4 regions of the Methylococcus sp. EFPC2 genome follow, and region 4 is predicted to be linked to each of the others. Evidence: riboswitches for the same ligand, from Rfam matches in the RefSeq annotation. Region 4 holds a riboswitch; each other region holds the start of a gene.
What was found. A riboswitch is a leader RNA that binds a small molecule or an ion and turns the genes downstream of it on or off. The one in region 4 is predicted to bind cyclic di-GMP.
Positions count from the first base shown of each region.

Region 1: linked by a shared signal. The riboswitch ahead of JWZ97_RS12475 (DUF1566 domain-containing protein) and the one ahead of JWZ97_RS05050 (LEPR-XLL domain-containing protein) in region 4 are both predicted to bind cyclic di-GMP.
Region 2: linked by a shared signal. The riboswitch ahead of JWZ97_RS19125 (hypothetical protein) and the one ahead of JWZ97_RS05050 (LEPR-XLL domain-containing protein) in region 4 are both predicted to bind cyclic di-GMP.
Region 3: linked by a shared signal. The riboswitch ahead of JWZ97_RS03255 (OmpA family protein) and the one ahead of JWZ97_RS05050 (LEPR-XLL domain-containing protein) in region 4 are both predicted to bind cyclic di-GMP.

Region 1 is NZ_CP070491.1:2,922,038-2,927,650, forward strand. It holds gene JWZ97_RS12460 (metallophosphoesterase) at 1-462, opposite strand, end outside; RNA gene rnpB (RNase P RNA component class A) at 560-928, shown strand; gene ftsH (ATP-dependent zinc metalloprotease FtsH) at 1,041-2,960, shown strand; gene JWZ97_RS12475 (DUF1566 domain-containing protein) at 2,993-3,823, opposite strand; cyclic di-GMP riboswitch class I at 3,917-3,996, opposite strand; gene JWZ97_RS12480 (HDOD domain-containing protein) at 4,136-5,488, opposite strand; gene JWZ97_RS12485 (sodium-translocating pyrophosphatase) at 5,533-5,613, opposite strand, start outside.
Region 2 is NZ_CP070491.1:4,415,620-4,421,232, forward strand. It holds gene JWZ97_RS19105 (DUF2491 family protein) at 1-1,170, shown strand, start outside; gene JWZ97_RS19110 (DUF350 domain-containing protein) at 1,202-1,627, shown strand; gene JWZ97_RS19115 (hypothetical protein) at 1,662-2,435, shown strand; gene phoU (phosphate signaling complex protein PhoU) at 2,946-3,650, shown strand; cyclic di-GMP riboswitch class I at 3,856-3,931, shown strand; gene JWZ97_RS19125 (hypothetical protein) at 4,035-4,847, shown strand.
Region 3 is NZ_CP070491.1:732,526-738,138, forward strand. It holds gene JWZ97_RS03245 (hypothetical protein) at 1-135, shown strand, start outside; gene JWZ97_RS03250 (DUF4344 domain-containing metallopeptidase) at 229-1,290, opposite strand; cyclic di-GMP riboswitch class I at 1,545-1,715, shown strand; gene JWZ97_RS03255 (OmpA family protein) at 1,849-5,613, shown strand, end outside.
Region 4 is NZ_CP070491.1:1,166,044-1,171,656, forward strand. It holds gene JWZ97_RS05035 (FUSC family protein) at 1-217, shown strand, start outside; gene JWZ97_RS05040 (hypothetical protein) at 289-447, shown strand; gene JWZ97_RS05045 (SapC family protein) at 456-1,232, opposite strand; cyclic di-GMP riboswitch class I at 1,539-1,724, shown strand; gene JWZ97_RS05050 (LEPR-XLL domain-containing protein) at 1,853-5,613, shown strand, end outside.

The DNA.
Region 1 (5,613 bases), 1.8 Mb from region 4:
CAAAGCCGCCTGATAAGGACCGAGCGTCTTGGCGCGATAATCGCCGGTGATGACGCAGGCATCCCAGCCGTCGACCCGCTCCACCGTCGCAATGAGCGCATCGGTCATGTCCGGCGCGCTGTCCAAATGCAGGTCGCTAAGCTGCAGCAAGGTGTAGCCATCGAAGGCCTCGGGCAGGTGCGGTAGGATGAATTCGTGACGCCGTATCTGCACGTCCCGCGCATTGCGCCGGCCGCGCCCATGCAAGCCGGTGCCGATCAGGGCGAGCCGGATGCAGGTGTGGATGGAAAACCAGTTCTCGATATGGAAAAAGGTGCGGCCGAAACCGAAAGCCCGGGCCTCGAAATCGTGTTCTATCCCCAGGCGCTGGTCGAGATGGCAACGGCCCACGCGCTCGGCGAGGCGCTGATAGGCCCAAGCCTCGATAGGTGGACAGCGGTAGTGATCGAAAGAAGGTTTCATGACGGCTACACACACGATGAGGTATATCCAAGTTTAGTCCCGTTCGAACACGGAACCGACGATGGTGAGCGCGGGCATAAGCCGGTAGACTATGCGCGGAGTCGGCCAGACAGTCGCTGTTCGCGGTTCACCCGCGGATGGAGGAAAGTCCGGGCTCCTCAGGGCAGGGCGCCAGGTAACGCCTGGGAGGCGCGAGCCTACGGAAAGTGCCACAGAAAATATACCGCCTCGTCTCCTCGCGGGACGCGGTAAGGGTGAAATGGTGCGGTAAGAGCGCACCGCGCTTCCGGCAACGGAAGTGGCAGGGAAAACCCCGCCCGGAGCAAGACCAAATAGGGGGGCATTCGGGCAACCGAAACGTGCGGCCCGCACGGCTCCCGGGTAGGTCGCTTGAGACGCGTGGCGACACGCGCCCCAGATGAATGACTGTCCACGACAGAACCCGGCTTATCGGCCGACTCCTTTTTCCTCGTTCGATTTTCCCATTCGAACGCACTCCACATCCTTGTGGAAACTTTTCGTATCACTCGGCAGTCCGTGCTGAAGCCAACCCCGACCCTGTTTCTCAGGAGGTCACGATGAGTTCCCAAGCACTGTTCGACAGCATCCGCAAAAGCGCCGGCGACCTGTGGCGCAAGCTGACGGGTTTCCAGAAAGCTCGGGAGCCCGGCCGTACCGGCGACGGCGGTGGGAAACACCCGCTCCTCGGCTATATCCTCCTGGCATTCGCCCTGATCTGGTTTTGGCAGACTATCAGTCAGTTCCGGCAGGACGAAATTCCTTACAGCGAATTTCTCAAGCGCGTCGCCGAACAAAAAGTCGACAAGGCCGTGGTGACCGAACAAGGCATCTCGGGCGAACTCAAGCCGGAAAAGCCCGGCGAGGAAGCGAAGCGTTTCTTCACCGTGCCCTTGTGGAACCAGGACCTGGCCCAGGCCCTGGAGAAACAGGGTGTGAAATATACCGTCCGTTACGGCAGCAGTTGGCTGGGCAATTTCGTGCTCAACTGGCTGCTCCCCCTGGCGCTGCTATTCCTCATCTGGGGCTGGTTGGCGCGGCGCTTCATGGGCGGAGGCGGTCCCGGCGGCTTTCTCAACATCGGCAAAAACCGGGTGCGCATCCAGGCCGACTCACTGTCCAAGGTCAGCTTCAAGGACGTCGCCGGCGCCGACGATGCCAAACAGGAACTGGGCGAAACCATAGAATTCCTGCGCGATCCCAGCCGCATCCAAAGGCTGGGAGGCCGCATGCCCAAAGGCGTGCTGCTGGTCGGCCCACCCGGCACCGGCAAGACCCTGCTGGCGCGGGCGGTCGCGGGCGAGGCGGGCGTGCCCTTCTTCAACATCAGCGGGTCGGAGTTCATCGAGATGTTCGTCGGCGTCGGCGCCTCGCGCGTGCGCGACCTGTTCGAGCAGGCCCGGCAGAAAGCGCCCTGCATCATCTTCATCGACGAACTGGACGCCATAGGCCGCTCGCGCGGCGGACCTGTCGTCATGGGCGGCCACGACGAGCGCGAGCAAACCCTGAACCAGTTGCTCACCGATATGGACGGCTTCGATCCCTCCGTCGGCGTGGTGGTGCTGGCAGCGACCAATCGTCCGGAGATCCTCGACAAGGCCTTGCTCCGCTCGGGCCGCTTCGACCGCCAGATCGTGGTGGACAAACCCGGCCTGGAAGACCGTATCGAAATCTTGAAACTGCACACCAAGGCCATGACGCTGAGCAAGGACGTGGATCTGCGGGTGGTGGCCCAGCGCACACCCGGCTTCGTCGGTGCGGACCTGGCCAACATCGCCAACGAAGCGGCCATCATCGCGGTCCGGCGCGACCGCAACAGCGTGGCCCTGGAAGACTTCGAGGCGGCGATCGACCGCGTGCTCACCGGCCCGGAAAAGAAAAACCGCACGCTGAACGAGCCGGAAAAGCGCCGGGTAGCCTACCACGAAGCCGGCCACGCCCTGGTGGCGGAAACCGTGCCCACCGGCGAACCGGTACACAAGGTCTCCATCATCCCGCGCGGCGGCATGGCTTTGGGCTATACGCTGCAACTGCCGGTCGAGGAGAAGTTCCTCTCCACCGAACCGGAGCTGAAAGACCAGCTCGCCATCCTGCTGGGCGGCCGTACCGCGGAGGAACTGGTGTTCGGCCACGTGTCCAGCGGCGCGCAGAACGACCTGGAGCGCGCCTCGGAGATCGCCCGTGCCATGGTCTGCCAACTGGGTATGAGCAAGAAGCTGGGCCCCTTGGCCTACGGCAAGCGCAATCGCTTGGTCTATTTGGATGTCGAGGGCGCCGAGGAGCGCAATTTCAGCGACGAAACCGCACGCCTGATCGACGCCGAAGTCCGCGCGCTGGTGGAAGAAGCCCAGGATCGGGCATCGCAGATTTTGAGCGAGCAGCGCGCCGTGCTGGACAAGCTGGCCGCGGCGCTGCAGGACAAGGAAGTCATGAGCGGCGAAGAGATCAAGGCCATCATCCATGCGGGCTCCCGCGTATAGGCGCCCGACTTCCCTCGGCCTCAGGGCGACCGCTATCGCCCTGAGGCTGCGCCCATGCCCAACACGCGCCGCGTTCCGCTAGGCTTTTTTCTGCTCCCGGCTAACCATCCCAGCCCCGCCGATGCACTGGCGAACAACACCCATGCCCCCGGAAGCGGCACCACGGCGACCGGCGCGGTACGCACCGACCAAACGTAAGCCTTGCTGGTCTTGTCAAAGCCGAGCCCGCGGCGTCCGGTCGCGGTAGAAAAGACCTCCACATATTTCGCATTGGCCGGATACTCGGTGTCTCCCAGCCAGTAGAAGTCGCTCCGTACGTTCTGGAACAAATCGTAATTGGCCGCCCTCGCATGCGTGCTGGTGATGGGTCGGTCCGAACGTCCCCCGAGTTCATTGAAAAACAAATGCCGCAACTCGCTGCCCGGAGCGCCGGTTGAGAGTTCGTAGGTAGTCGGCAAGCGCCAGCCGGTCGCGCCATCGCCAAAACGGACATGGCTGTTGACGTAGGTCACGAAGGCTTGCGCCCCCCACCAGTTCATGGCGCCGGTCGTGGTATCGAAATCGGTAGCCGAGAGCCGGTAATTGCCCGGCCCGGCGTTATCGTAGGCATTGGGGGTATCGTGGACGACCCCACGTACGCCACTGATGACCCCACGGACGAGAGCCTCGGCACCGCCCGGATGCCGGTCGGCCAGCGTCTTGAAAAAGTTGGCGTCCTTGACCCAATAAACATTGAGGTCGTCGTCGTAGATCTGGCCGTTGCTGACGTCGATCAGCGCGGCCTGGGCGGAAGAAAGGGACAACAGGCTGACCGCGGCGATCAGTGGTAATCCGAACGCCTTGGGCGGGGTAAAGATACTCACAGGCATACTCCTGACCGGTAAGGCCTGACAGATGGGTTGGAGGAAGTTTCGAACCTTGCCCGCCATGAGTGGCGGACGTTCCCTACGTTCGGCAGAGGCAACCCGGCTGTCTTGTCATCCTAAGACCCTGAGCTTTCCGGCCCGGCTTCGCAGCCGGTGTGGCGCGCGGCATGTACCGCACCAAGATGGTACGCGAGCGTCCAGCATGCATGCAACAGGAAGGGGATACCGGGTATGAGATACCCGTTTTCGGCTCCTAAACGGCTCGCCGGCTCGGCGTGTGAAACAACCGGCCGGTCGCGTGCGTAAGGCTCAGATGTCGAAGAGTTTCAACACCTGGTTGATCTTGTCGCGGGCCTGATGCAGGACGTTGAGGGAGTGTTCGGGGGAGAGGGCGCCGTCCTTGAGCTTGCCGCAGGCGGGAATGGAATTGATGGCCGGCACCGCATTCATCCGCGCCGTTCCTATGCAGGCGTGCAGTTTGGACAGGATGACGATGTCGCTCAGGGTCAATTCGGGACCGCTGTCGTGAAACCACTCCTCCGCCAATAGCGGAATCTCGACCAGCTCCGTGGGAAAGTCCCAGCGCTCCAGCACATACGACCCGAGGGGCCCTCTCAGCCAGGGCAGAATGGTGGTGATGTCTTCCGGCGTCCAGTAGTCGCGCGGGAAGTTTTCGGCGAAGTAAAGCAAGGGAACGGTGCCGATGTCGCATAACAGACCGGCAAGCAAGGCCTCTTCCTGGTCGAAACGTCCGTTTTCCGCCGCGAGCACGTAACACAGGCCGGACAGGTAGATGCTCTGCTTCCATTCATCCCGCAGCAACTGGTTGATGAAGGGGTCCTTGCAGCGAAAAATCTGTTTCAGCGTGTAGCCGATGACCAGGCTTCGGGTCGCCCTCACACCCAGGCGCACCACGGCGTCCTGACAGGTGGTGATGGGTCTCGTCGGCAGATAGAGCGGACTGTTGGCCACACGCACCAGTTTCGCCGAGATAGCCGGATCGATCTGTATGATGCGCACCAGCTCTGCGATATCCATATGGCTCTCGACCGCCTTGCGCAACTTGAGCGCAACGTCGGGCAAGGTCGGCAACTGCAGTTCGTCGCCGTGGTAATGCTCGTAAAAGGCCTGGAACAACCGAATGGACCTGACTTCATCCGGGATGGATTCGTCCAGCAGCTCGACGACGGCCGGCTGAGACGACGAGATCCCGCCATGTCGGCTCATGAGCTTTGGCGATACCCGCAACACCTGCACGTCGGTCAAGGCGGTCGCGGTGGCGCTGTAGCGCCGGGCGCTGCACAGCGGGAACCTCGCCTTCGCCGTGCGGGCTTGGACCTCGTAGCGCTTGCCGTCGCCGAGTTCCATCAGCACCGTACCTTCCAACAGATAAAACAGGCTTTCCGAGGCGACATCGCGACGGAACAGCACGCTCCCCGGCCCGAAGACTTCTGAAAAGCGATCCGTGGCAAAAGCGGCCACTTCCTCCTCTCCCAGATTCCGGATGGGGAACAGCTGGCCGAGCATTTCCAGCGTCACCGGCACGGGCTTCAGCGTGGAAGGCACCGCCTGTGCGACGGGTTCGATCGCGGCCGCATCGCCCGAAGGCGCTTCCAGGTCCTCGCTCTTTTTGGAGCCGAAAATACGCGAAAACAAACTCATAGGACTAAGCCGCCTGCCTCAATTCCGTGATGACCGGGCACACATCATGACAACAGGGGCACGATGAGCAGGGCCACGATATTGATGATCTTGATCATCGGGTTGATGGCGGGGCCGGCGGTATC
Region 2 (5,613 bases), 1.2 Mb from region 4:
CGCGCCGACCCGCAGCAAAGCACCGACAGTGCTCCGCGACGGCCGTCGAGCTGGAGCTCCGGTTCCGGCCGTTACGGTGGCTGGGGCGCGCGTACGCCGTCTTACGGCGATACGGCCGGCGACTACCGTCTGCGCGGCTGGAGCATGCCGCCGGCTTACGCACGATCGGCGGGCGAACGCTTCGGCCCTTGGAGCGCGGTGTTGTTGTGGGGGCTGCTGGATACCCTGTCGCGCCCCGGCCACGCGGAATTTTTCCATCACCACTATGACGATCCGGGTTACCGCGCCTGGCGCACCGAAGCCGACGAGCAGGCCCGGAACAACCCGGAACTGGGCCAAAAGCTACACGACCTCGATAGCCACCTCGCCGCCCTGGAGGGGCAGCCCCGCAATCCGGGCTATCTGCCGCCGGATGTCGACCAACCCGAGGAGTCGTCGTCCTTTCCCGCTTTACTGTTGATCGCCGTCTGCGTGCTGGTCGTTTACCTCGGCTGGCGCTATCTGTCCGGCGACATTGCCAAGGGCAAGAAAACCATGCTCGGTCACTCGCAACGTACGCCTTACCGTCCCAAATGGTTCCGTGTCGGCATGACCGTGCCGGTGGATCCTTCGCTATTCATCCTCGCCGAGTCCTGCACCTCGGTTCGGTCACCGGAAGCCGCTACCGCCAGCGGCCTGATATCGGTAAGCAGTTTGGGGGTCGCGCTCAGTGACGGGCTGAGCTGGCATCGCCTTTACCTCTCCGCGACGAGTTTTTTCCAGGTGCATCTGGACGAACAAGGGAATCCGGACGAGTGCCGGTATTTTTCCCTGCTGGACGAAATCACCCCCGCCGACCAGGACGAGTGGGGATTCTGGCTGGATCGCACCGAAGGCATGATAGGCTGGCCGGAATTCCAGACCAAGGACGGCAAAATCTATCAACGCGTCTGGACGCCGGGCGGCGGGCAACGGTCCGCGCCGCGCGAAATCGACGAAATCGTGGAGACCGCCGAGGGCAGCCGGAACCGCCGCCAACAGGCCATGCTGTATGCCCGCGAAACCGGCGCGACCGCTCCCGCGCCGAAAACCGAATATCTGCTGGCGTCCGCCATCGAGCAGGACGGTGCCGCCTGGGTGGCGATCCATGTCGGCATCGACGTCAGTATCAGTGCCCTGCAACTGAGCTAAAACCATCGTTCTCTAGTATGGAGTTCCCGCCGTGACCGAAACTTTTTCCACCCTCTGGCAGACGCTCGGCAGCGGCCTGCCCATCCTCTTCCTGCATTTATTCACCACCGCCGCGCTGCTGATTCTGGGCGTCGGCTGTTACGCCGCACTCACCCCGTTCCGCGAGCGCGAGCTGATCGCCCGCGGCAACAAGGCCGCCGGCCTGGTGCTGGGCGGCTCGCTGATCGCCGTCGCCATACCGCTGGCAGCTACGCTGGCGACCAGCAACATATGGCTGGACATCGTCTTGTGGGGCACGGTGGCGGTCCTAATCCAGTTGACCGCGTTCATCGCATTCGCCGCCGTGTTCCGTAATTTCCGCGTGGCCATAGAAGAAGACAATGTCGCCGCCGCGTCGGTGCTGGTCGGCGTGCAACTCGCCATCGCCCTGCTCAACGCCGGCGCCATGGCCGGCTGAATCCCCGCTTTCGTCATAATGTAAGGAGAAACGCATGTTCAATTTCGTCCGCAATCTCATCGGCGTGAAGGCCGACCACGCTGTACAGGCCGGCATCGAAGCGCTGGTGCGCTGGGATCCGAAAGGCGCGACCGAGGCCGAGCTACGCACCATGGAGCAGCACCTCGACGAACTGGGCCTGGAAGTCGCCGAGGCGCGCGCGGGCTACGACCGCGAAAAGAAGGAGGCCGATGCGATCAAGACCCTGCTCGACCAGCGCATCGCGGCCGCCGAGTTGCTGCAGAACCAGCTCACCGCCGAAGCCGACCCGGCGCGCAAGGCGCAGATCGAAAAGAGTCTGGCCACGCTGCTCGATCTGCTGGAGCAGATGACGCCGGAGGTCGAGCGCGAAGCCGCCGAGGCCGTGGATGCCCAGGATTTCCTGGCTTTGCTGGAAAAAACCTATGCCGATGCCGGCGCCAAGCTGAAAGAGGCGAGGGGCCAGCTCGAACAGGCCGAGCGCGACATGAAGCGCGCCGAACAGCAACGCGATCTCGCCGAGCGCCAGGCGGAAGCCGCCCGCCGCGCCGCCGGACTGAGCAGCACCACCAATAGCCTGAACGTGGCCTTGAAAGCGATGAAGGAATCCGCCTCCCATGATCTGGCCAAGGCGGAAGCGGCCGGCGCCAAGGCGAGGCTGCTGGCACCGACCCGCCCCGAGCAGGACGATGCCAACATCGCCGCCGCGCTGAATGCCGTCAGCGGCGCCCTGCCGCCCGCGCAATCGGTCTCCGATCGGCTCGCCCGCCTCAAGACGCTGCAGAAATAGGGCTTCCCGGCGGCCGTCACGCGATCCTCACCGGAATGTCACGCGCTTGTCACACGGGTGAGCGATCGTGCACCCGTCACAGCGAGTGTGCATGACGAGCCGAAGCCGGGAGGTACAAGGTGAGGAATAATCTGGGGTTTTTGCTGTTTCTGGCCGTAGCTGCCAGTTTTTCCGATCTCGATGTGGGCGCCATAACACGGCCCGTCGCCCAATCGTTGGCCGATGCCGGCGACTGGGTCACATCGCAGTCCACGCCGGCACTCCGCTAGGGTGCCGCACCATACGGCTGGCGGCGTCCCCCGGCGAGACGCTGCCGCCTCCCGCGATGGCTCGGCCGGAGTCCGTTTCGGCCCATAGTCATCAAATCACAACATTCTCTTTTCACAATAAACCGTTGGGCGACGGGTGCGCGGTCCTGTGCCGCTGATCCCGGGCCAAGCGGTCCGCGCCGCCCGCAATTCTCGCCTTGACCTTATCTTATGCGGCCCTATGGCCGATGCAGAGATTGCCATGCAAGAGCTATCCGACATACACATCATCCGCCGCTACGACGAAGAGCTCTACGACCTGCACAGCCGGGTCATGGAATTGGGAGCCCTGGTGGTGAAGCAATTATGCGCGATCCTGGACGCACTCAAGGCCGAGGACGCCGAACTGGCCCGGCGGATCATGGCAACCGATCATCAGGCCAATCTCATGGCGGCCGATGCCGACACCCGCGTTTTTTCCCTGCTCGCCCGCCGTTGTCCGGTGGCCAGCGACCTGCGCCGCGTCATCGCCGCCGCCAAGGTGGTCAACGACCTGGAACGGGTCGGCGACGAAGTGGCCAAGGTCGCGCAATTCCTCGTACATGCCTGTCGGGAGACCGGCACGGATCCGCATCCCGGCATGCTGCGTGAAATCCGCGTCATGGGAAAGATGGCGGTCGGCTTGCTGCGGCAGTCCCTGCAGGTATTCGACGTGGAAGACGAGGAACTGGCGCGCCGGCATGAAAGGGAAAGCCGGGAAATGGACGGTGAATTCCAGTCCGCGCTGCGCAAGCTGATTACCTACGTCATGGAGGACGCCCGCAACATCAGCAACGCCATCGAGATCGTGCTGGTGCTGAAGGCCCTGGAACGCATCGGCGATCACGCGCAGAAGATCGTCGACTACGTCGTGTTTCGCCGGGCAGGCGAAGACGCGCGGCTCGCCGAGTTGGCCGCGCCGGAGTGATGCTACCGCATGTGCATATCCGACCCGTAAGGGGTGGTCGTTGTCATCAAACTTTCGTATTTCTGTAAACAAACCTTCACTGCGCTGAAAACTAGCGCCGTTAAAGTGGCTCTGCGTATGAGGAAAGAGAACTGGGCGCGGCAGCCGTACGCCGGGAAGCGTGCCGTAATCCAATGAGGGACAGAAAGAGGCTCAGGGAAGGCTGACACAGTAAAGCCACACCCGTCGCGAGGCGGGGCCGGAAAGCTACGGGTCTCCAGTCAGACAGCCGGGTTGCCAATCGATAGCGGGCATCCGGCAAACGCACTTCTAGGCGCCCATGTTCGGCCATCGAGCCGATGGGGCGATGGACTCAACCTTAAGAAACACTGATTTGGAGATAGTATGAAAGTTAAAGTTTTAGTGGCCGGCTTGGCCCTGGTAGCCGCTGGCAACGCCAACGCTTTGATCAACACCGGCTCCACCAGCTCTGGTGAGCTGTTCCTGAGCGTATTGGACCAGACCGCACAGGTTTCCTACTCGCAGGATTTGAACATCGATCTGTCCGGATTCCTCACCAACACCAGCGTCGGCGGATTCAATTCCAACGCTTCCTGGAGCGTAGCCCTGAGCCCGGCATGGAGCAGCTTTTTCAATGCCGCCAATGCCGGCAGCATCGTATACAACGTGGCCGCTACCGATCTGGACAACGGCAAGCTGAACAGTCTGGATCAGACCTACGGCTATCTGTCCTCGTTCAAGACGTCCAATCCGGCTCCGGTACCGGCAAACAACGTAGCCGTAGTTTCTACGCCTGGCCAGGAAATCGCTTCCAGAGCATTGATGTACAACGCCAATCCTGCTGACGCAGAGGCGTACACCCCCGCCGCCGCAGCCTATTACGGCAATACTTGGGGCAACACCTTCAACACCAAGGTACCGACAACGCAGAATAACGAAGGCCTCTTCAATCAGGTCCTGAATGCCGTATTCCACGGTCTGTCCTCGACCCTGGGCGTGGATCAGGACACCGGCGACTTCTTTGTGCAGGACCGCTTCGACGTGCTTCCGGGCCAGTTCCAACTGACCGCGAGCGAGCTGAAATATACCGTAGCGCCTACCGCCGCCGTGCCGGTACCCGCTGCCGCCTGGTTGTTCGGCGCCGCGCTGACCACTCTGGTGGGTGCCAACCGCCGGCGCCGCGTACTCCCCGTCTAAGCGCTTCAATGGCGTGACTGAGCGCTTCTCTCCCTGTTTGCCGGGATAGAGGCGCTGTCGGAGCCCGGCCTATCGTCATAGGCCGGGCTTTTTATTGGCTATGTCTACGGTAAAGGTTGAAACGGGCTCTGTGCGAATTGCGCATGGTCTACGCTCCCCTCCCCGAGGAAGGCATAGGTATCTACACAAGTCCCTCTCCCTTTGGGAGAGGGATTTAGGGTGAGGGCAAAGCGCCTAATTTTCATAGACTTTTTCGTAAGCGTTGAGCGCTCAGGCCCTCACCCCTGCCCCTCTCCCAAAAGGAGAGGGGTGAAAATCAATGCGTTGAGAAGATGTGTAGATGCCTATGCCCAGGAAGGGGGAGGGCCAGGGTGGGGGTTAAGCCTTGATCTGTGCGCTGACCTTCGACCTTGCTTCGTCGCCCGAGCATCCCCGCATCCCAGCCGTCCCCCTTGCGGGGGGGAGGGAGGAGCGAAGGCGTCAGTCGGCAAAGCATTATTGAAGCCGCTGCTGCGTGAAAGTCCGGTAGCAGACACGCGGTATGCCGAAAAGTCATTTCAGCGCTTAATGCACGCATAGCCTTTTTATTGGTGCGCCCGGCAGCGTGCCTCCTACCCGATCACGGGATGGAGTTCTGGTCGCGGAGTACGCTGGGGGTAACGGAAAAAGTCTTACGCTACCCGGATTGTCATGTAAGCGTCATTCTTCTGTAAAGAACGGACGGTAGAGTACGCCCCAAGTTGAAGCGAAATGCACCGAGCGCGGT
Region 3 (5,613 bases), 430 kb from region 4:
GATTACGTCTTCTGGAAGGCGGTTTTGTTGGTCTTGCTCAGCTGCGGAGCGATACTGGCAACGGCTTTGCTTTACCGTACTGTGGCGGCGCGGTTCAGAGCGAATGGAGCTCCTGATAATCAGGCAGGCGGATGACACAGCCCACTCTTGGGGCTCGGCAGGAGGAAGCTCGACGGGGTGCGCAATGGGAAGGCGGTTTTCCGTGGCCGCGGCACGGACAAGCCCGGGCTAATTAGGGCCGGCAGGCGCCTGGCGGCCGGCGAGTTCCCGCTCGATGAGATCCTTCGCGAGCCAGGCAGGTTTTTTTTCCTTGAGCATCGTCAGGAAGGGCGTTTGCATGTGGGGAATCAGGAAAGGCAGCCATTTTCCCACCAGGCCCGGCTCGGAAAGCCAGCGGCGCAGGTTGCGCGAACGCTGCACCGACAGCGGATGATGCACGTCGCCGCTTAGCTGCTGGCGGACTTCGGGTTCGGGCGGCAGGGTGGCGAAGAAATCGGCCTGGGTTTCCACGGTCGCACGCTTGTTGAAGAGCAGGAGCAGCACCGTGGCAAATTCGTCGACGAGTTCTTCATTGTCGTTGAAGGGGTATTTCCACTGCGTGAAGAGCACATGGCTGATTTCGTGCATCAGTATGAACAGCACGAGGTCGTTCAGCTTCGATTTATCCGCCAACGCATCGGAGACTTGTTTGACGTACTCCAGGCATAAATAAACCTGGTCGCGGCTGCCATAGGCGTTGGCGCGGTTGCAGCGCACCAGGTTGATGTTTAGGTCATCAAACACGAAGGCCTTGCGCAGGTTTTCGGTCAGGCGCGCGAAGGCCTCGGTAAGCCTGGCGCCGGCTTGCGCGCCCTTTTCATCCCCCGATTCCTCGCGCCGAGGGATAGCCGGGGTATCCAGGGAGGCCTTGGCGTCGAGGGTAAACGAGCGTGGTGCCTCGCCCTGACGGTTGTCTACCACGAGGTAGTAATCACCGCTGCGCGGCGCGACGATGGAAAAGTCCGTCTTGTCGCTGACCTGGGCCTGAAACAAGGCTGTTCGGGTGGTCTGTACGCGCGCATATTCGCGGTATTCTTCAGCGCTCAGGAGCATGACGCCCACGCGGCCGTTGATTTCGAGAACGACGTGGAGGGTGGCGTCGCGATTGAGGTTGCTGAACCGGACGCCGGTCCATTTGCCCGCATCGACCTGGCTGGAAAATCGCACCGACTTTTCGGCCGCCAGGGCAGGGGCGGCCGCCAGACAGACGAGCAGAAGGAGACGGACAAACACGCTGACGACGGATTTCATGGCGGCATGCCTAGTCGGATGGAGGGCAAATGAGCTTCGCGCATTGTAACGAAATATCAGGACGCGCCGGCAGTCGCACACCTGCGTCAGTGCCCCCTAAGCCTCGGAATACGTGTAGCGCCTTTGGTTCCTTATCGTTCGTGGGATGGTGCGATAAATGCCTATGAAAATGCCCATTGACTTTGTTTTTGAGTAAGCATATTTATGTGCCCCGCACGAGTTTCTCGATGCTGATTCGTATTTGGAGAACGTTACAGTGAGTCTGCCAAACCTGTCGCGAGGCAGGGACGGAAAGCTACGGATCTTTGAACTTCGTTGCTCTGCCGGCAGGAGCGTCGGACCACTGAAAGGCGATGACGTCCTTTCGGGTTGACGGTTCAGCAGCCAAGAGTTTCAACGACTTCAAAGATAGCCGGGTTGCCATCTTCAGTTCATCGGAGATGCGTAAACCCGGCTTTTTGCGTTTTAGGAGACGGGTTTAGGGGAGGTCAGAAGAACAAATTCAATCTGCGCATTCCGGCGGGGCGGCCGGACGTGGTTTCATTCGGGAGATGTGTCATGGCCTATCCATTCGAGCAAATTCGTCGCGATTTATCCAACGCCAAGGCAGCTGATCGCAGCGCGAGTTGGTGGGGACGCATACGCAAGGCCATGTCCCTGCCGGGCGGTGCAAGGCACGACACTGCCAGTTCCGGACGCGTGATGTTCGAAGCGCTGGAGCCGCGCATGCTCTTGTCCGCGGATCTGGCGCCGGACCTCGCCAGTGGAGGCGCGCAGGATGTGACGCTGCGCTTCGATCAACTCGCGAACGTGTACCAGTTGGTCGACGCCCAGAGCCAAGTCCTGTCTTCGGTCGCGGCCACGGCGGCGGACGACGGTCTGACCATAGCCGGCAGCGCCTCTCCCGACACCTTGCGCCTCGATCTGCAAAGCCTGCAATCGCTCAATATCTCCCTGCTCGATGATGGCCCGGGCGCAGACACGCTGATCGCTTCGGCATGGGCCGACGAGAGCTTCAACTTGTCCGGCACCATCCTCGCCGTCGGCGACAAATCCTTCGACCTGTTCGGCTTCGAGAACCTTTCTCTGCTGGGCGGGGCAGGGGACAACGCGTTCGCCGTCGATGGCTGGAATGGTGCGGTGGACGTCGACGGCGGTGCCGGCAACGACACCCTGGAAGGACCGGCGGCCGACTCCACCTGGCAGATTTCGGGCGAAGGCTCGGGAACCGTCGGCAACGTGGCCTTCGCCGGTATCGAAAATCTCGCAGGCGCAGCCGACAATCAGGATACCTTCGTCTTCCAGGCGGCGGGTGAGCTGAGCGGATACGTCGATGGCGGCGAAGGCGGTTACGACCTGATTGAACTGAGCGACGGCATTTTTGCCAACGTGAGCTTCGTCGCGACAGGCGTGGATTCCGGCACCATCGCTCGGGACTCGGACTCGCTGAGCTATACCGGCTTCGAGCCCATCATAGACGCGACTGGCGGCGCCAAGACGCTGTTTCTGCCCGCATTGCCGGCGGGCTCGTCCGACCGCATCACGCTGCTCGATCAGGGCGCGACCGATGACGGCCGCTTCGCGGTCAGTGTCGATACGGCCGAGGACATTATCTTCACCGCCGCGGCGAGCATTACCTCGCTGACGATCCAATCGCTCGACGGCGACGACACGATCGTCGTGCAGGCGCTCGATACCGACTTCACGGCGCCGGTGACGATAGCGGCCGGAGCTGGGGACGACGATATCACGCTCGCCGAACTGAGCCCGGGCGTGGTCTATACGGTGAACGCCGGCGCCGGCGACACCGATTCGTTGCGCTTCGCCGGCTCGGGTTCGCTGGTCCTCACCGACACTGCGCTCGACACGATCGTGCTCGACAGCGTCGAGCGCGCCTACCTCGGCGGCGGTTCGCTCAATGCCGCCGGATTCAGCGGCCAGGTGTTTTTCAGCGCCAATTCGCCGCAATGGGTCGAACAAGGCCCCCGGCCCTATGCCACGGGCCTTGCGACGCCATTGCTGTGGGACCCGGTGGCCGGCGCGATCCAGGCAATCGTGGTCGACCCGGCGGACCGCTTCACGACCTACATCGGCACGACCAACGGCGGGGTTTGGCGCAACAGCGGCGGCACCGAGGTGCTGTTCGATCTGAACAGCGCGACCCTCGACCTCGCCGACAAGAACACGCTGAATGCCTTCGCCAATTTCCTCGAGCAGCACCCGACGCTGACCGTCGAGATCGGCGGCCATACCGATTCCAGCGGCCTGGCGGCCGACAACGAGACCTTGTCGCTGACGCGTGCGACCAACGTGCGCAACTATCTCGTCGACATTCGGCACATCGACCCCAGCCGCCTGAACGTCGTCGCCTACGGCGAGACGCGCCCGATCGCGAAAAACGACGGCAGCGGCCACTCCGCCGAGAATCGCCGAGTCGAGCTGCAGATTCAGAACTGGGAGCCGCTGACCGACGAGATGCAGTCGCTGTCTATCGGGTCGCTGGCGATCAGTCCGCTCGACCACGAGACGCTCTATGCCGGCCTCGCCCGCACGAGCAGCTTCAAAAAACTCGGCGGTCCGCTTGACGGCCTGCTGTTTAGCGCCGACCGGGGCGATCACTGGCAGCCGCTCGCCGCCAACGAACTCCAGGGGCTCGTCGTCACCAAGGTGCTGCCGACGACGATGACCACGGCCAGCGGGGCGCAGGTGGTGTTCGTCTCGACCTTCGACGTCGACCGCGACGGCGACGGCGTGCTCGACGACCGCGGCGGCGTGTTCCGGCTCGAGGTGGCAGCCGACGGCACGCTCGAGGCCTTCCAGAAGATCTCCGGGGCCGGCGGCATGGCGGGGCTTCAGGGCGGCCCCTACACCGACCTCGCGATGGATACGAGCGGCGCGCTGGTGCGCGTCTATGCCGCCAACATCAACCAGGGCTTGTTCCGTTTCACCGAGGGTGACGCGTCCTGGGTAGCGATCAACAACAATTTCCAGATGGGCGATACCGACGCCAACGGGCAGGATGACCTGCTGCAGGGTTCGACGCGCATCAAGTTCGCGATCGATGCGGCGAGCGGCACGCTCTATACCGGCGTGATCGGCCCGGTCAACGCCAACGGCATCTTCGACATCACCGGCAAGCGGCGCGGCCTGGTCAGCCTGTTCAAGACCACCGACCACGGCGACAACTGGTCGGCGATCGCGGTGCCGACGTCGACCGACGGCGCCGCACCGGGGGTCGTGACCGGATTGCACCCGGGACGCCAGGGCGACACGCACTTCTCGATGGTCGTCGATCCGACCAACCCCAACATCCTCTACGTCGCCGGTGACCGCCAGCCGACCACGACCAACAACTCGCTCGGCCTTTCCGACTTCGCCGGCCGCATCTTCCGCTTCGACCCGACGCTGAACGCCGGCGCCGGCGGCTGGGAGCAACTCGTCGGCTCGAACACCAGCGACGCGCTGCACATCACGGCGCCACACGCCGATTCGCGCGGCCTCGTCTTCGTCGGCGACTACCAGCTGATGCAGATCACCGACGGTGGACTGTACCGGTTGCAGAACCCGCGCAATGAACCGGCCGTTGGCGACGATGTGTCGCAGGGCGAGCGCCGCTGGACTTCGCAGAACCGCGACCTGCGCTCGACCGAGGTGCTCGACCTCGATTTCGACACGCTGAACGGGACGATCCTCATCGGCGCGCAGGACGACGGCTCGACCTACCAGACGGGTAACGCCGACGGTCTCGACAACGACAACGACGGCGCCGTCGACGAGGCGGACGAACGCTTCTTCTGGACCGGCGATACCGCCGGCGACGGCAATGCCCAGATTGCGTTGCCCTTCAACAGCGATGGCACGCCGGGCGACGATCGGGTGCTGCGCTATTCGCTGTTCAACAATTTCAAGTTTCTCGACGTCTACGAGTTCGACGCCAACGCGACGCAGTTGGATGCCAACCCGGCCGACGCGACCACGCAGTCGTTCCGTATCGGCCTGCGCTCCGCGGCAGCCGGCGCCGCGCGCCTCAGCGGCATCGACCCGCTGGACCGCAACCTCGGCTTCGACCGCATCCCGATGGCGCTGAATGCGATCGACCGTACGCGTATGGTCATCGGTTACAACGGCATCTACGAGAGCATCAACGTCAATCTCGCACCGGGACCCAACCGTGTGCTGCCGCTCGAGCAGGTGTCGACGATAGACCCGGCGGTCGCCGGCAGGCCGGTGCGCGACCTGATCTACGGCGGCCGCATCGGCAACGCGGCGAACGCTGACCTCGTCATCGCCGCACGCGGCAGCCAGGTGCTGGTGCGCCAGGTG
Region 4 (5,613 bases):
GCTGAGCGCACTCGAAAATTCGGCTCGCCAACTCACGGCCGACCCGGCCGTCGACTGGGAAACCCGAAAATCCATCCTCGCTTGCATCGACCTCAACAAAATACTTCTGGACTATATCGATGAGCTGGAAGCGCTTATAAGCGGCCTCCATCCTCGGCCCGATCCGGGCGGTGATGCGTCGCCATCCGGACATGGCGTGGAGACCTTCTCAGCATAAGCCGGCGCTCACTGTGCAATGCTCACCCGATATCCATACTGAGGTGCCCCAACGGCAGGTTTGCCGCCAAGATGAGACATCCCGCGGGTCGCGGCGGAGGAGGGCTTGCGGGTGGGACCCGCACCGTGGTCGACGTGCTCGCCACCCCGCGCAATCTGCATCGCGCCAAGTTGGATTTCGCGCAGACGCGTTACGACTACATCAACAACGGCTTAACGCATCGTTCATGACGCAGCGCTTACGCGCCCGATGCGCCGTTGCCTTTTTTCTTGACCGACAGCGCTTCGCCGGTGGCCGTGCCGGCGAGGCGTTCCTTCAGGCTTTCGAAATGCTGCAAGGATAGAAGATGCAGGAACACCCACTCCAATTCGTCGGCTTGCGCCAGATCGGCTAGGGTGTCGCCCGAGAGTGCCTTCAGCCTGTCCTTGTTCACGCCCAGGAAACCGGTGAGGGATACGATCTGCCCTGAATCCAGAGTGATCTGGGCCTGCATCGGTTCGAGCAAGTTCAGTTCTTTGAGTTTCTTGCAAAACGTCTGGGTGCGCTGGAATTCGGCCTGATACCCCTGAAGGAAGCGAAGCACATCCTGCACATAGTTCGTCGGCTTGCCGTTGTCGTCGAACAACTGCTGTCCTCGGCCTTCCTGATTGCAGCCCGCATAGGCCTCGTCGATGCACAGGGAAAACGTGGTGCCGTCGCTGCTGCTCGAGAAGACGAAGGGATAGCGGCGCACGAAGGCCGGGATGTATTTGCCATCCCAGCCGCCTTGCTCGGTCAGGAATAGGTTCTCGCCGGCCCGCAGCCCGAGGATCACGGCAGGCATCACGTGTTCTCCATTGCCGGCAAAAACGATGGGATATTCGGCCGCGGTGCGAGGAAACTCGACCGTCATCAGCGGCACCGAGTTCACCTTGCGGCAGAAAGCGAAACCGCCCGCTGTGTCTACGGACCACTGCCCGTGTCTTGTCTGGGTGACCGGAACGGCGGTTTCGTATATCAGCAATTGCGTAGCCATAAGCGATTGTTCCTCGAGGATGAGAGCTTGAACGGGGCGGAGGGAGCCGAGCGCGTGGAAACCTAGCACGAAAAGCTGCGGCCAGCCAGGCAAGGCGGGCGGAATTCGGGGTTTCCGTGGGCGCAAATCGGGCAGGAAAACTTCGGCTCAAGGGACAAAACCGAGTGATAAGAATTCTTGCAAACGGGGGTTGCTTATGGTGCCATTACACAGCGCCGGAGTAGGAAGTTTTTCTTTCGCCATGCCAGGGGACGGGGACATCGGATGCAGGCAGGTTCGCGTGTGCGGTTTTGTCCTTGGCTATTTCGGAGCGTTCGCCAAACCTGTCGTGAGGCAGGGACGGAAAGCCACGGGTCTTACCACGCAATGGGACGAAGAAGAACGCGCTGTGGCCGAACTGGAACGAGGCGTTTGATAGTCGCCACTCGATCCGCTTCGGAGTCGTGCCGATCTTGTATCCTCCGTGCGGATTAAGAAAGCCGGGTTGCCACCTCTATATGTGGAGGGAAGCAGCCAGGCTTTTTTTGTGCCCGCCGACTTCCGTTTTCGAAAGCCAAGAACACGTCGAGTTCCGCTGACGACATGAGCGGCCCCGAGTGCTCTTACAGGAGTATCCAGCCATGGCCTACCCATTCGAGCAGATCAAGAAAGACCTCGCCCATCGCAAGAGTCAGAAGCCGGTTTTGCGCTGGTGGGATAAAGCCAAGTCTGTTTTGGGAGGGGGTGGCCCCAAGATAGTGCGTCCAACGGGCGCAGCCGAGCCGAGGTCTTTCCTGTTCGAAACGCTGGAGCCGCGCGTGTTGTTGTCGGCGGACTTGTCTTACGGCGCCGGTCAGGGAGCGGCGAGCGAATTGACGTTGACCCTGGATGCGGCCGGCACCAATTTCCAACTGGTCGATGCCGCCAACAATGTCATTTCCAGTGACCTGGTGGCAGACGCGGCCAGCGGCGGAGTTACGATCACGGGCACGGGAGGTAACGATACCCTGACGCTGGATATCGCCAGCCTGGGAACCGCCTTGGACGCCCTCAGTCTGCCGTCCCTCGGCATCAACCTGTCAGGCGGCGGCAACGACAGCCTGGTCGCCAAGGCGCCACCATCGCAGACGGGCGCCGATTTAACGCTCTCGGCCGCTTCCCTCACCGTAGGTGGCGATGCCTTCGGGATCGGCGGATTCGAGAGTGCCAAGCTGGAAGGTGACAGCGGCGACAACGCCTTCACGATCAATGGCTGGGCCGGGGGGCTGGACATTGCGGGCGGCGCAGGCACGGATACACTCACGCTCAACGGCTACAGCTCGGTAGATTACAGTCCCACCAGCCCGGACAGCGGCAGCGTGCTGCTCAACGGTACCCAGACGCTCACCTACTCCAGCCTCGATATCGATCCCCTGGTCATACTCCAGGACGAGTTCGGCGGTGTGAGCGAGTTTTTCGCCCAGGTGGAGGGCTGGGCGGCAGACGCCGCCGCGGGCATCAGCGCCATAGCCGATCAAACGATCAGCGAGATCAGGAACTTGCTGGACACGTTCAACGGCTTTTGGGTCGGGGATGCCAATACCCAGGTATTCGTCGCCAGTCTTGGAAATGATGATCTCGTGCTGGACAGGAAGGATGCCAGCCAGCTTGAGATCAGGAAGGCGGACGATTCCCGCTCATGGGCCGTGGTCGATAGCGCCCAGGTTTACAAGGTTTACCTGGGCCTGGGTAACGATACCCTGACGGTGCGCGATCTGGATGTGGGTGCCGACGTATACGCCTACGGCGGCTACGAGAGCGATGCGTGGTTTCTGGATGGGTCGGACGAAATCAAGTTTGCCGGCAACATCGACCTGGAAGGGCACAATCTGACCGCGGCTGCCGAAACCATTACGGTGAACGGCGACGCCGTGGTCTCGACCCGCAACGTCAATGCCGGCGGTCATACCGCAGGCGATTCGGGCAAGATCGACTTTTCCGCCCAAGCTATATCCGTCGGGGCCAATGCCCAATTACTCGCCGAGGTCGATGTCGGCAGCACTTATCTGGCCGGCGACATCAGCCTGGCCGTCGAGGTCAAGGATCTCTCCGGCGCCTTGCCCATCGACGTCATCCCGACGCCGGACGTGAGCATCACGGTCGCCGCGGGCGCGCTCATCAAGGGCGCGGAGATCAGTGTATCCGCCCAGAAGACCAGTCAGACGGCGATTTTGCCCATAACCCTGGTCAGCGTGCAGTCGAAGTCGGCTACCGTCTCGATCACAGGTGCCACCATCGAAGGCAGCTCGGTCACCATCGAGGCGGAAGCCGCCGACGAAAACATCCTCGAGGAAGATGCCGCGCTGTTCAACAGCTACGGGCTCCAGCCGGCATTTAATTTCTTCGACGTGGCGACCCTGCTGGGCATTCCTCCCGTGCTGCAGGCCGTTTCGGTGGTTACGCGGACGGCCGATACCTCGATCGATTTGACGGACGCCAGCATCGTCAGCAGCGGCGATGTGAGCATCACGTCCAATACCACCGTGCAGAGTTTGGCTTCGGCGGCCGGTGGCATGGATCCCGGCAAGAAGGGCGGCTACAAGAAAAATCCCATCGAATACACCCCCTACAGTGCAGGGTACGCCAAGGCGGACGGTTCGGCCCAGATCAACGTGAGCGGCACGACCACGATTTCCGCCGGCAACGACGTCACCATCGAATCGACCAGTTCGACGACCGCCGAGGTGGCGGCCAGCACGGTGTTGAACTCGGCCCCGAAAAGCAGCAAGGGGGCCAAGATCATCAAGAACCCGAACGAGGCCATCGGGGTCGCCGTTGCCATCACCGATTCCATCACCGTCGCCAAGACCCTCGTCGGCCAGGGCGTGACGATCACGGCCGAAGGTACGGTCAACGTCAACGCGACCGGCGAGGTTTCCAACGGAGCCAATGCCGGCGTGGCGGTCTTCATCGATGGCAGCGGCAGCATAGGCGTGGCGGTCGGCACCGACAAGACGGACGTTCAATCCGTGGTGGACGGCAAGATCACCGCCAAGGCGGTCCAGTCCAAGGCCCTGGATCTCAAGCTGAGCGATATCGACTACGCCACGGACACGATAGAAATCCTCGATCATGGCCTGGCTCCGGGGCAGGAACTGCTGTACCTGGCGGCGGACCCGAGCGCGCCCGATACGGCGCTGAACTCGATCCTGGGACTGGAGAGCGGCGAAGCCTACCGGGTGATCGTGGTCGACAAGGATCACATCCAGTTGACGCGGGGTTCGACCATCGAGCTGGACGCCGCGCGGGCCGACCCGGATGCCACGCAGACCCTGAGCCGGCGGGAGCTCAAGAGCCTGGATCCGGCCACCGCGGTCAACGCGGCCAACGACACCCTCGCCTTCGCTCAGCCGCACGGCTTCGTGGACGGCCAAGTGCTGGACTATCTGGTCGGCACCAGCGACGGCGCCGCCATCGGCGGCCTGACCAGCGGCGCAAGCTATTACGCCGTCAAGGTGGATGCGACGCACATCAAGCTGGCGACGACCGATGCGACGGCGGAGTTCCTCACCGGGGAAACCCGTACCGTCGGCGCACTGACGCTCCACGTGATCGATTTGTCGCTGACGGGCAGCACTTCGACCACGCTGGATTTCGATCCCGCCGCCACGGTGGGCGACGAAGCGGTCGTCGACCTGTCGGCCGATACCCTGCAAATCGCGGCCGAAGATCTGGTGACCGGCCAGAAAGTCAGTTATTCCAAAGGGGACAGCGCCAATGTGGGGATCGGCGGCCTGACCGACAACACCGATTACTACGTCATCCGGGTGGCCGGCCGGGCCGACCGGGTGCAACTCGCGGCGTCCGAGGCCAATGCCCTGGCCGGGACCGCGATTAACCTTACCGCGACGGGTACGGGCAGCCAGCACAGCCTCACCGCGCAGCACATCCATGTGTTGAGCTACGACGAACCGCCGATTTCGTTCAAGCCGGCGGATGCGGTGGCCGATGACGGCTCGGGCAATCTGACGTTCACCCAGCCCCATGGCCTGCAAACCGGCGATGCGGTGGTGTATCGCCTCGATCCGACCATCCGCCACGAAGTCGGCATGACCCGCTACGCGAATTTCGCGCCGGGCAATACCACCGTCAGCTTCAATCCGGGCGGCCTCACGGCCGACGACGAACCCGTCATCGACATGATCCTGGAGGATGCCGACGACGACATCAAGGATGCCATCGTGTTCGGTGGCCTACACGACTACGTGACCGGCCAGCGGATCCACTATTCCAGTGGCGGTGGCAACGCCCTGGGCGGGCTGGTCGACAACACCGATTACTATGTCATCGCGGTCGCCGACGACCGGATACAATTGGCCAGCAGCCGGGCGAATGCGCTGGCCGGCACGGCCATCGCCCTGAC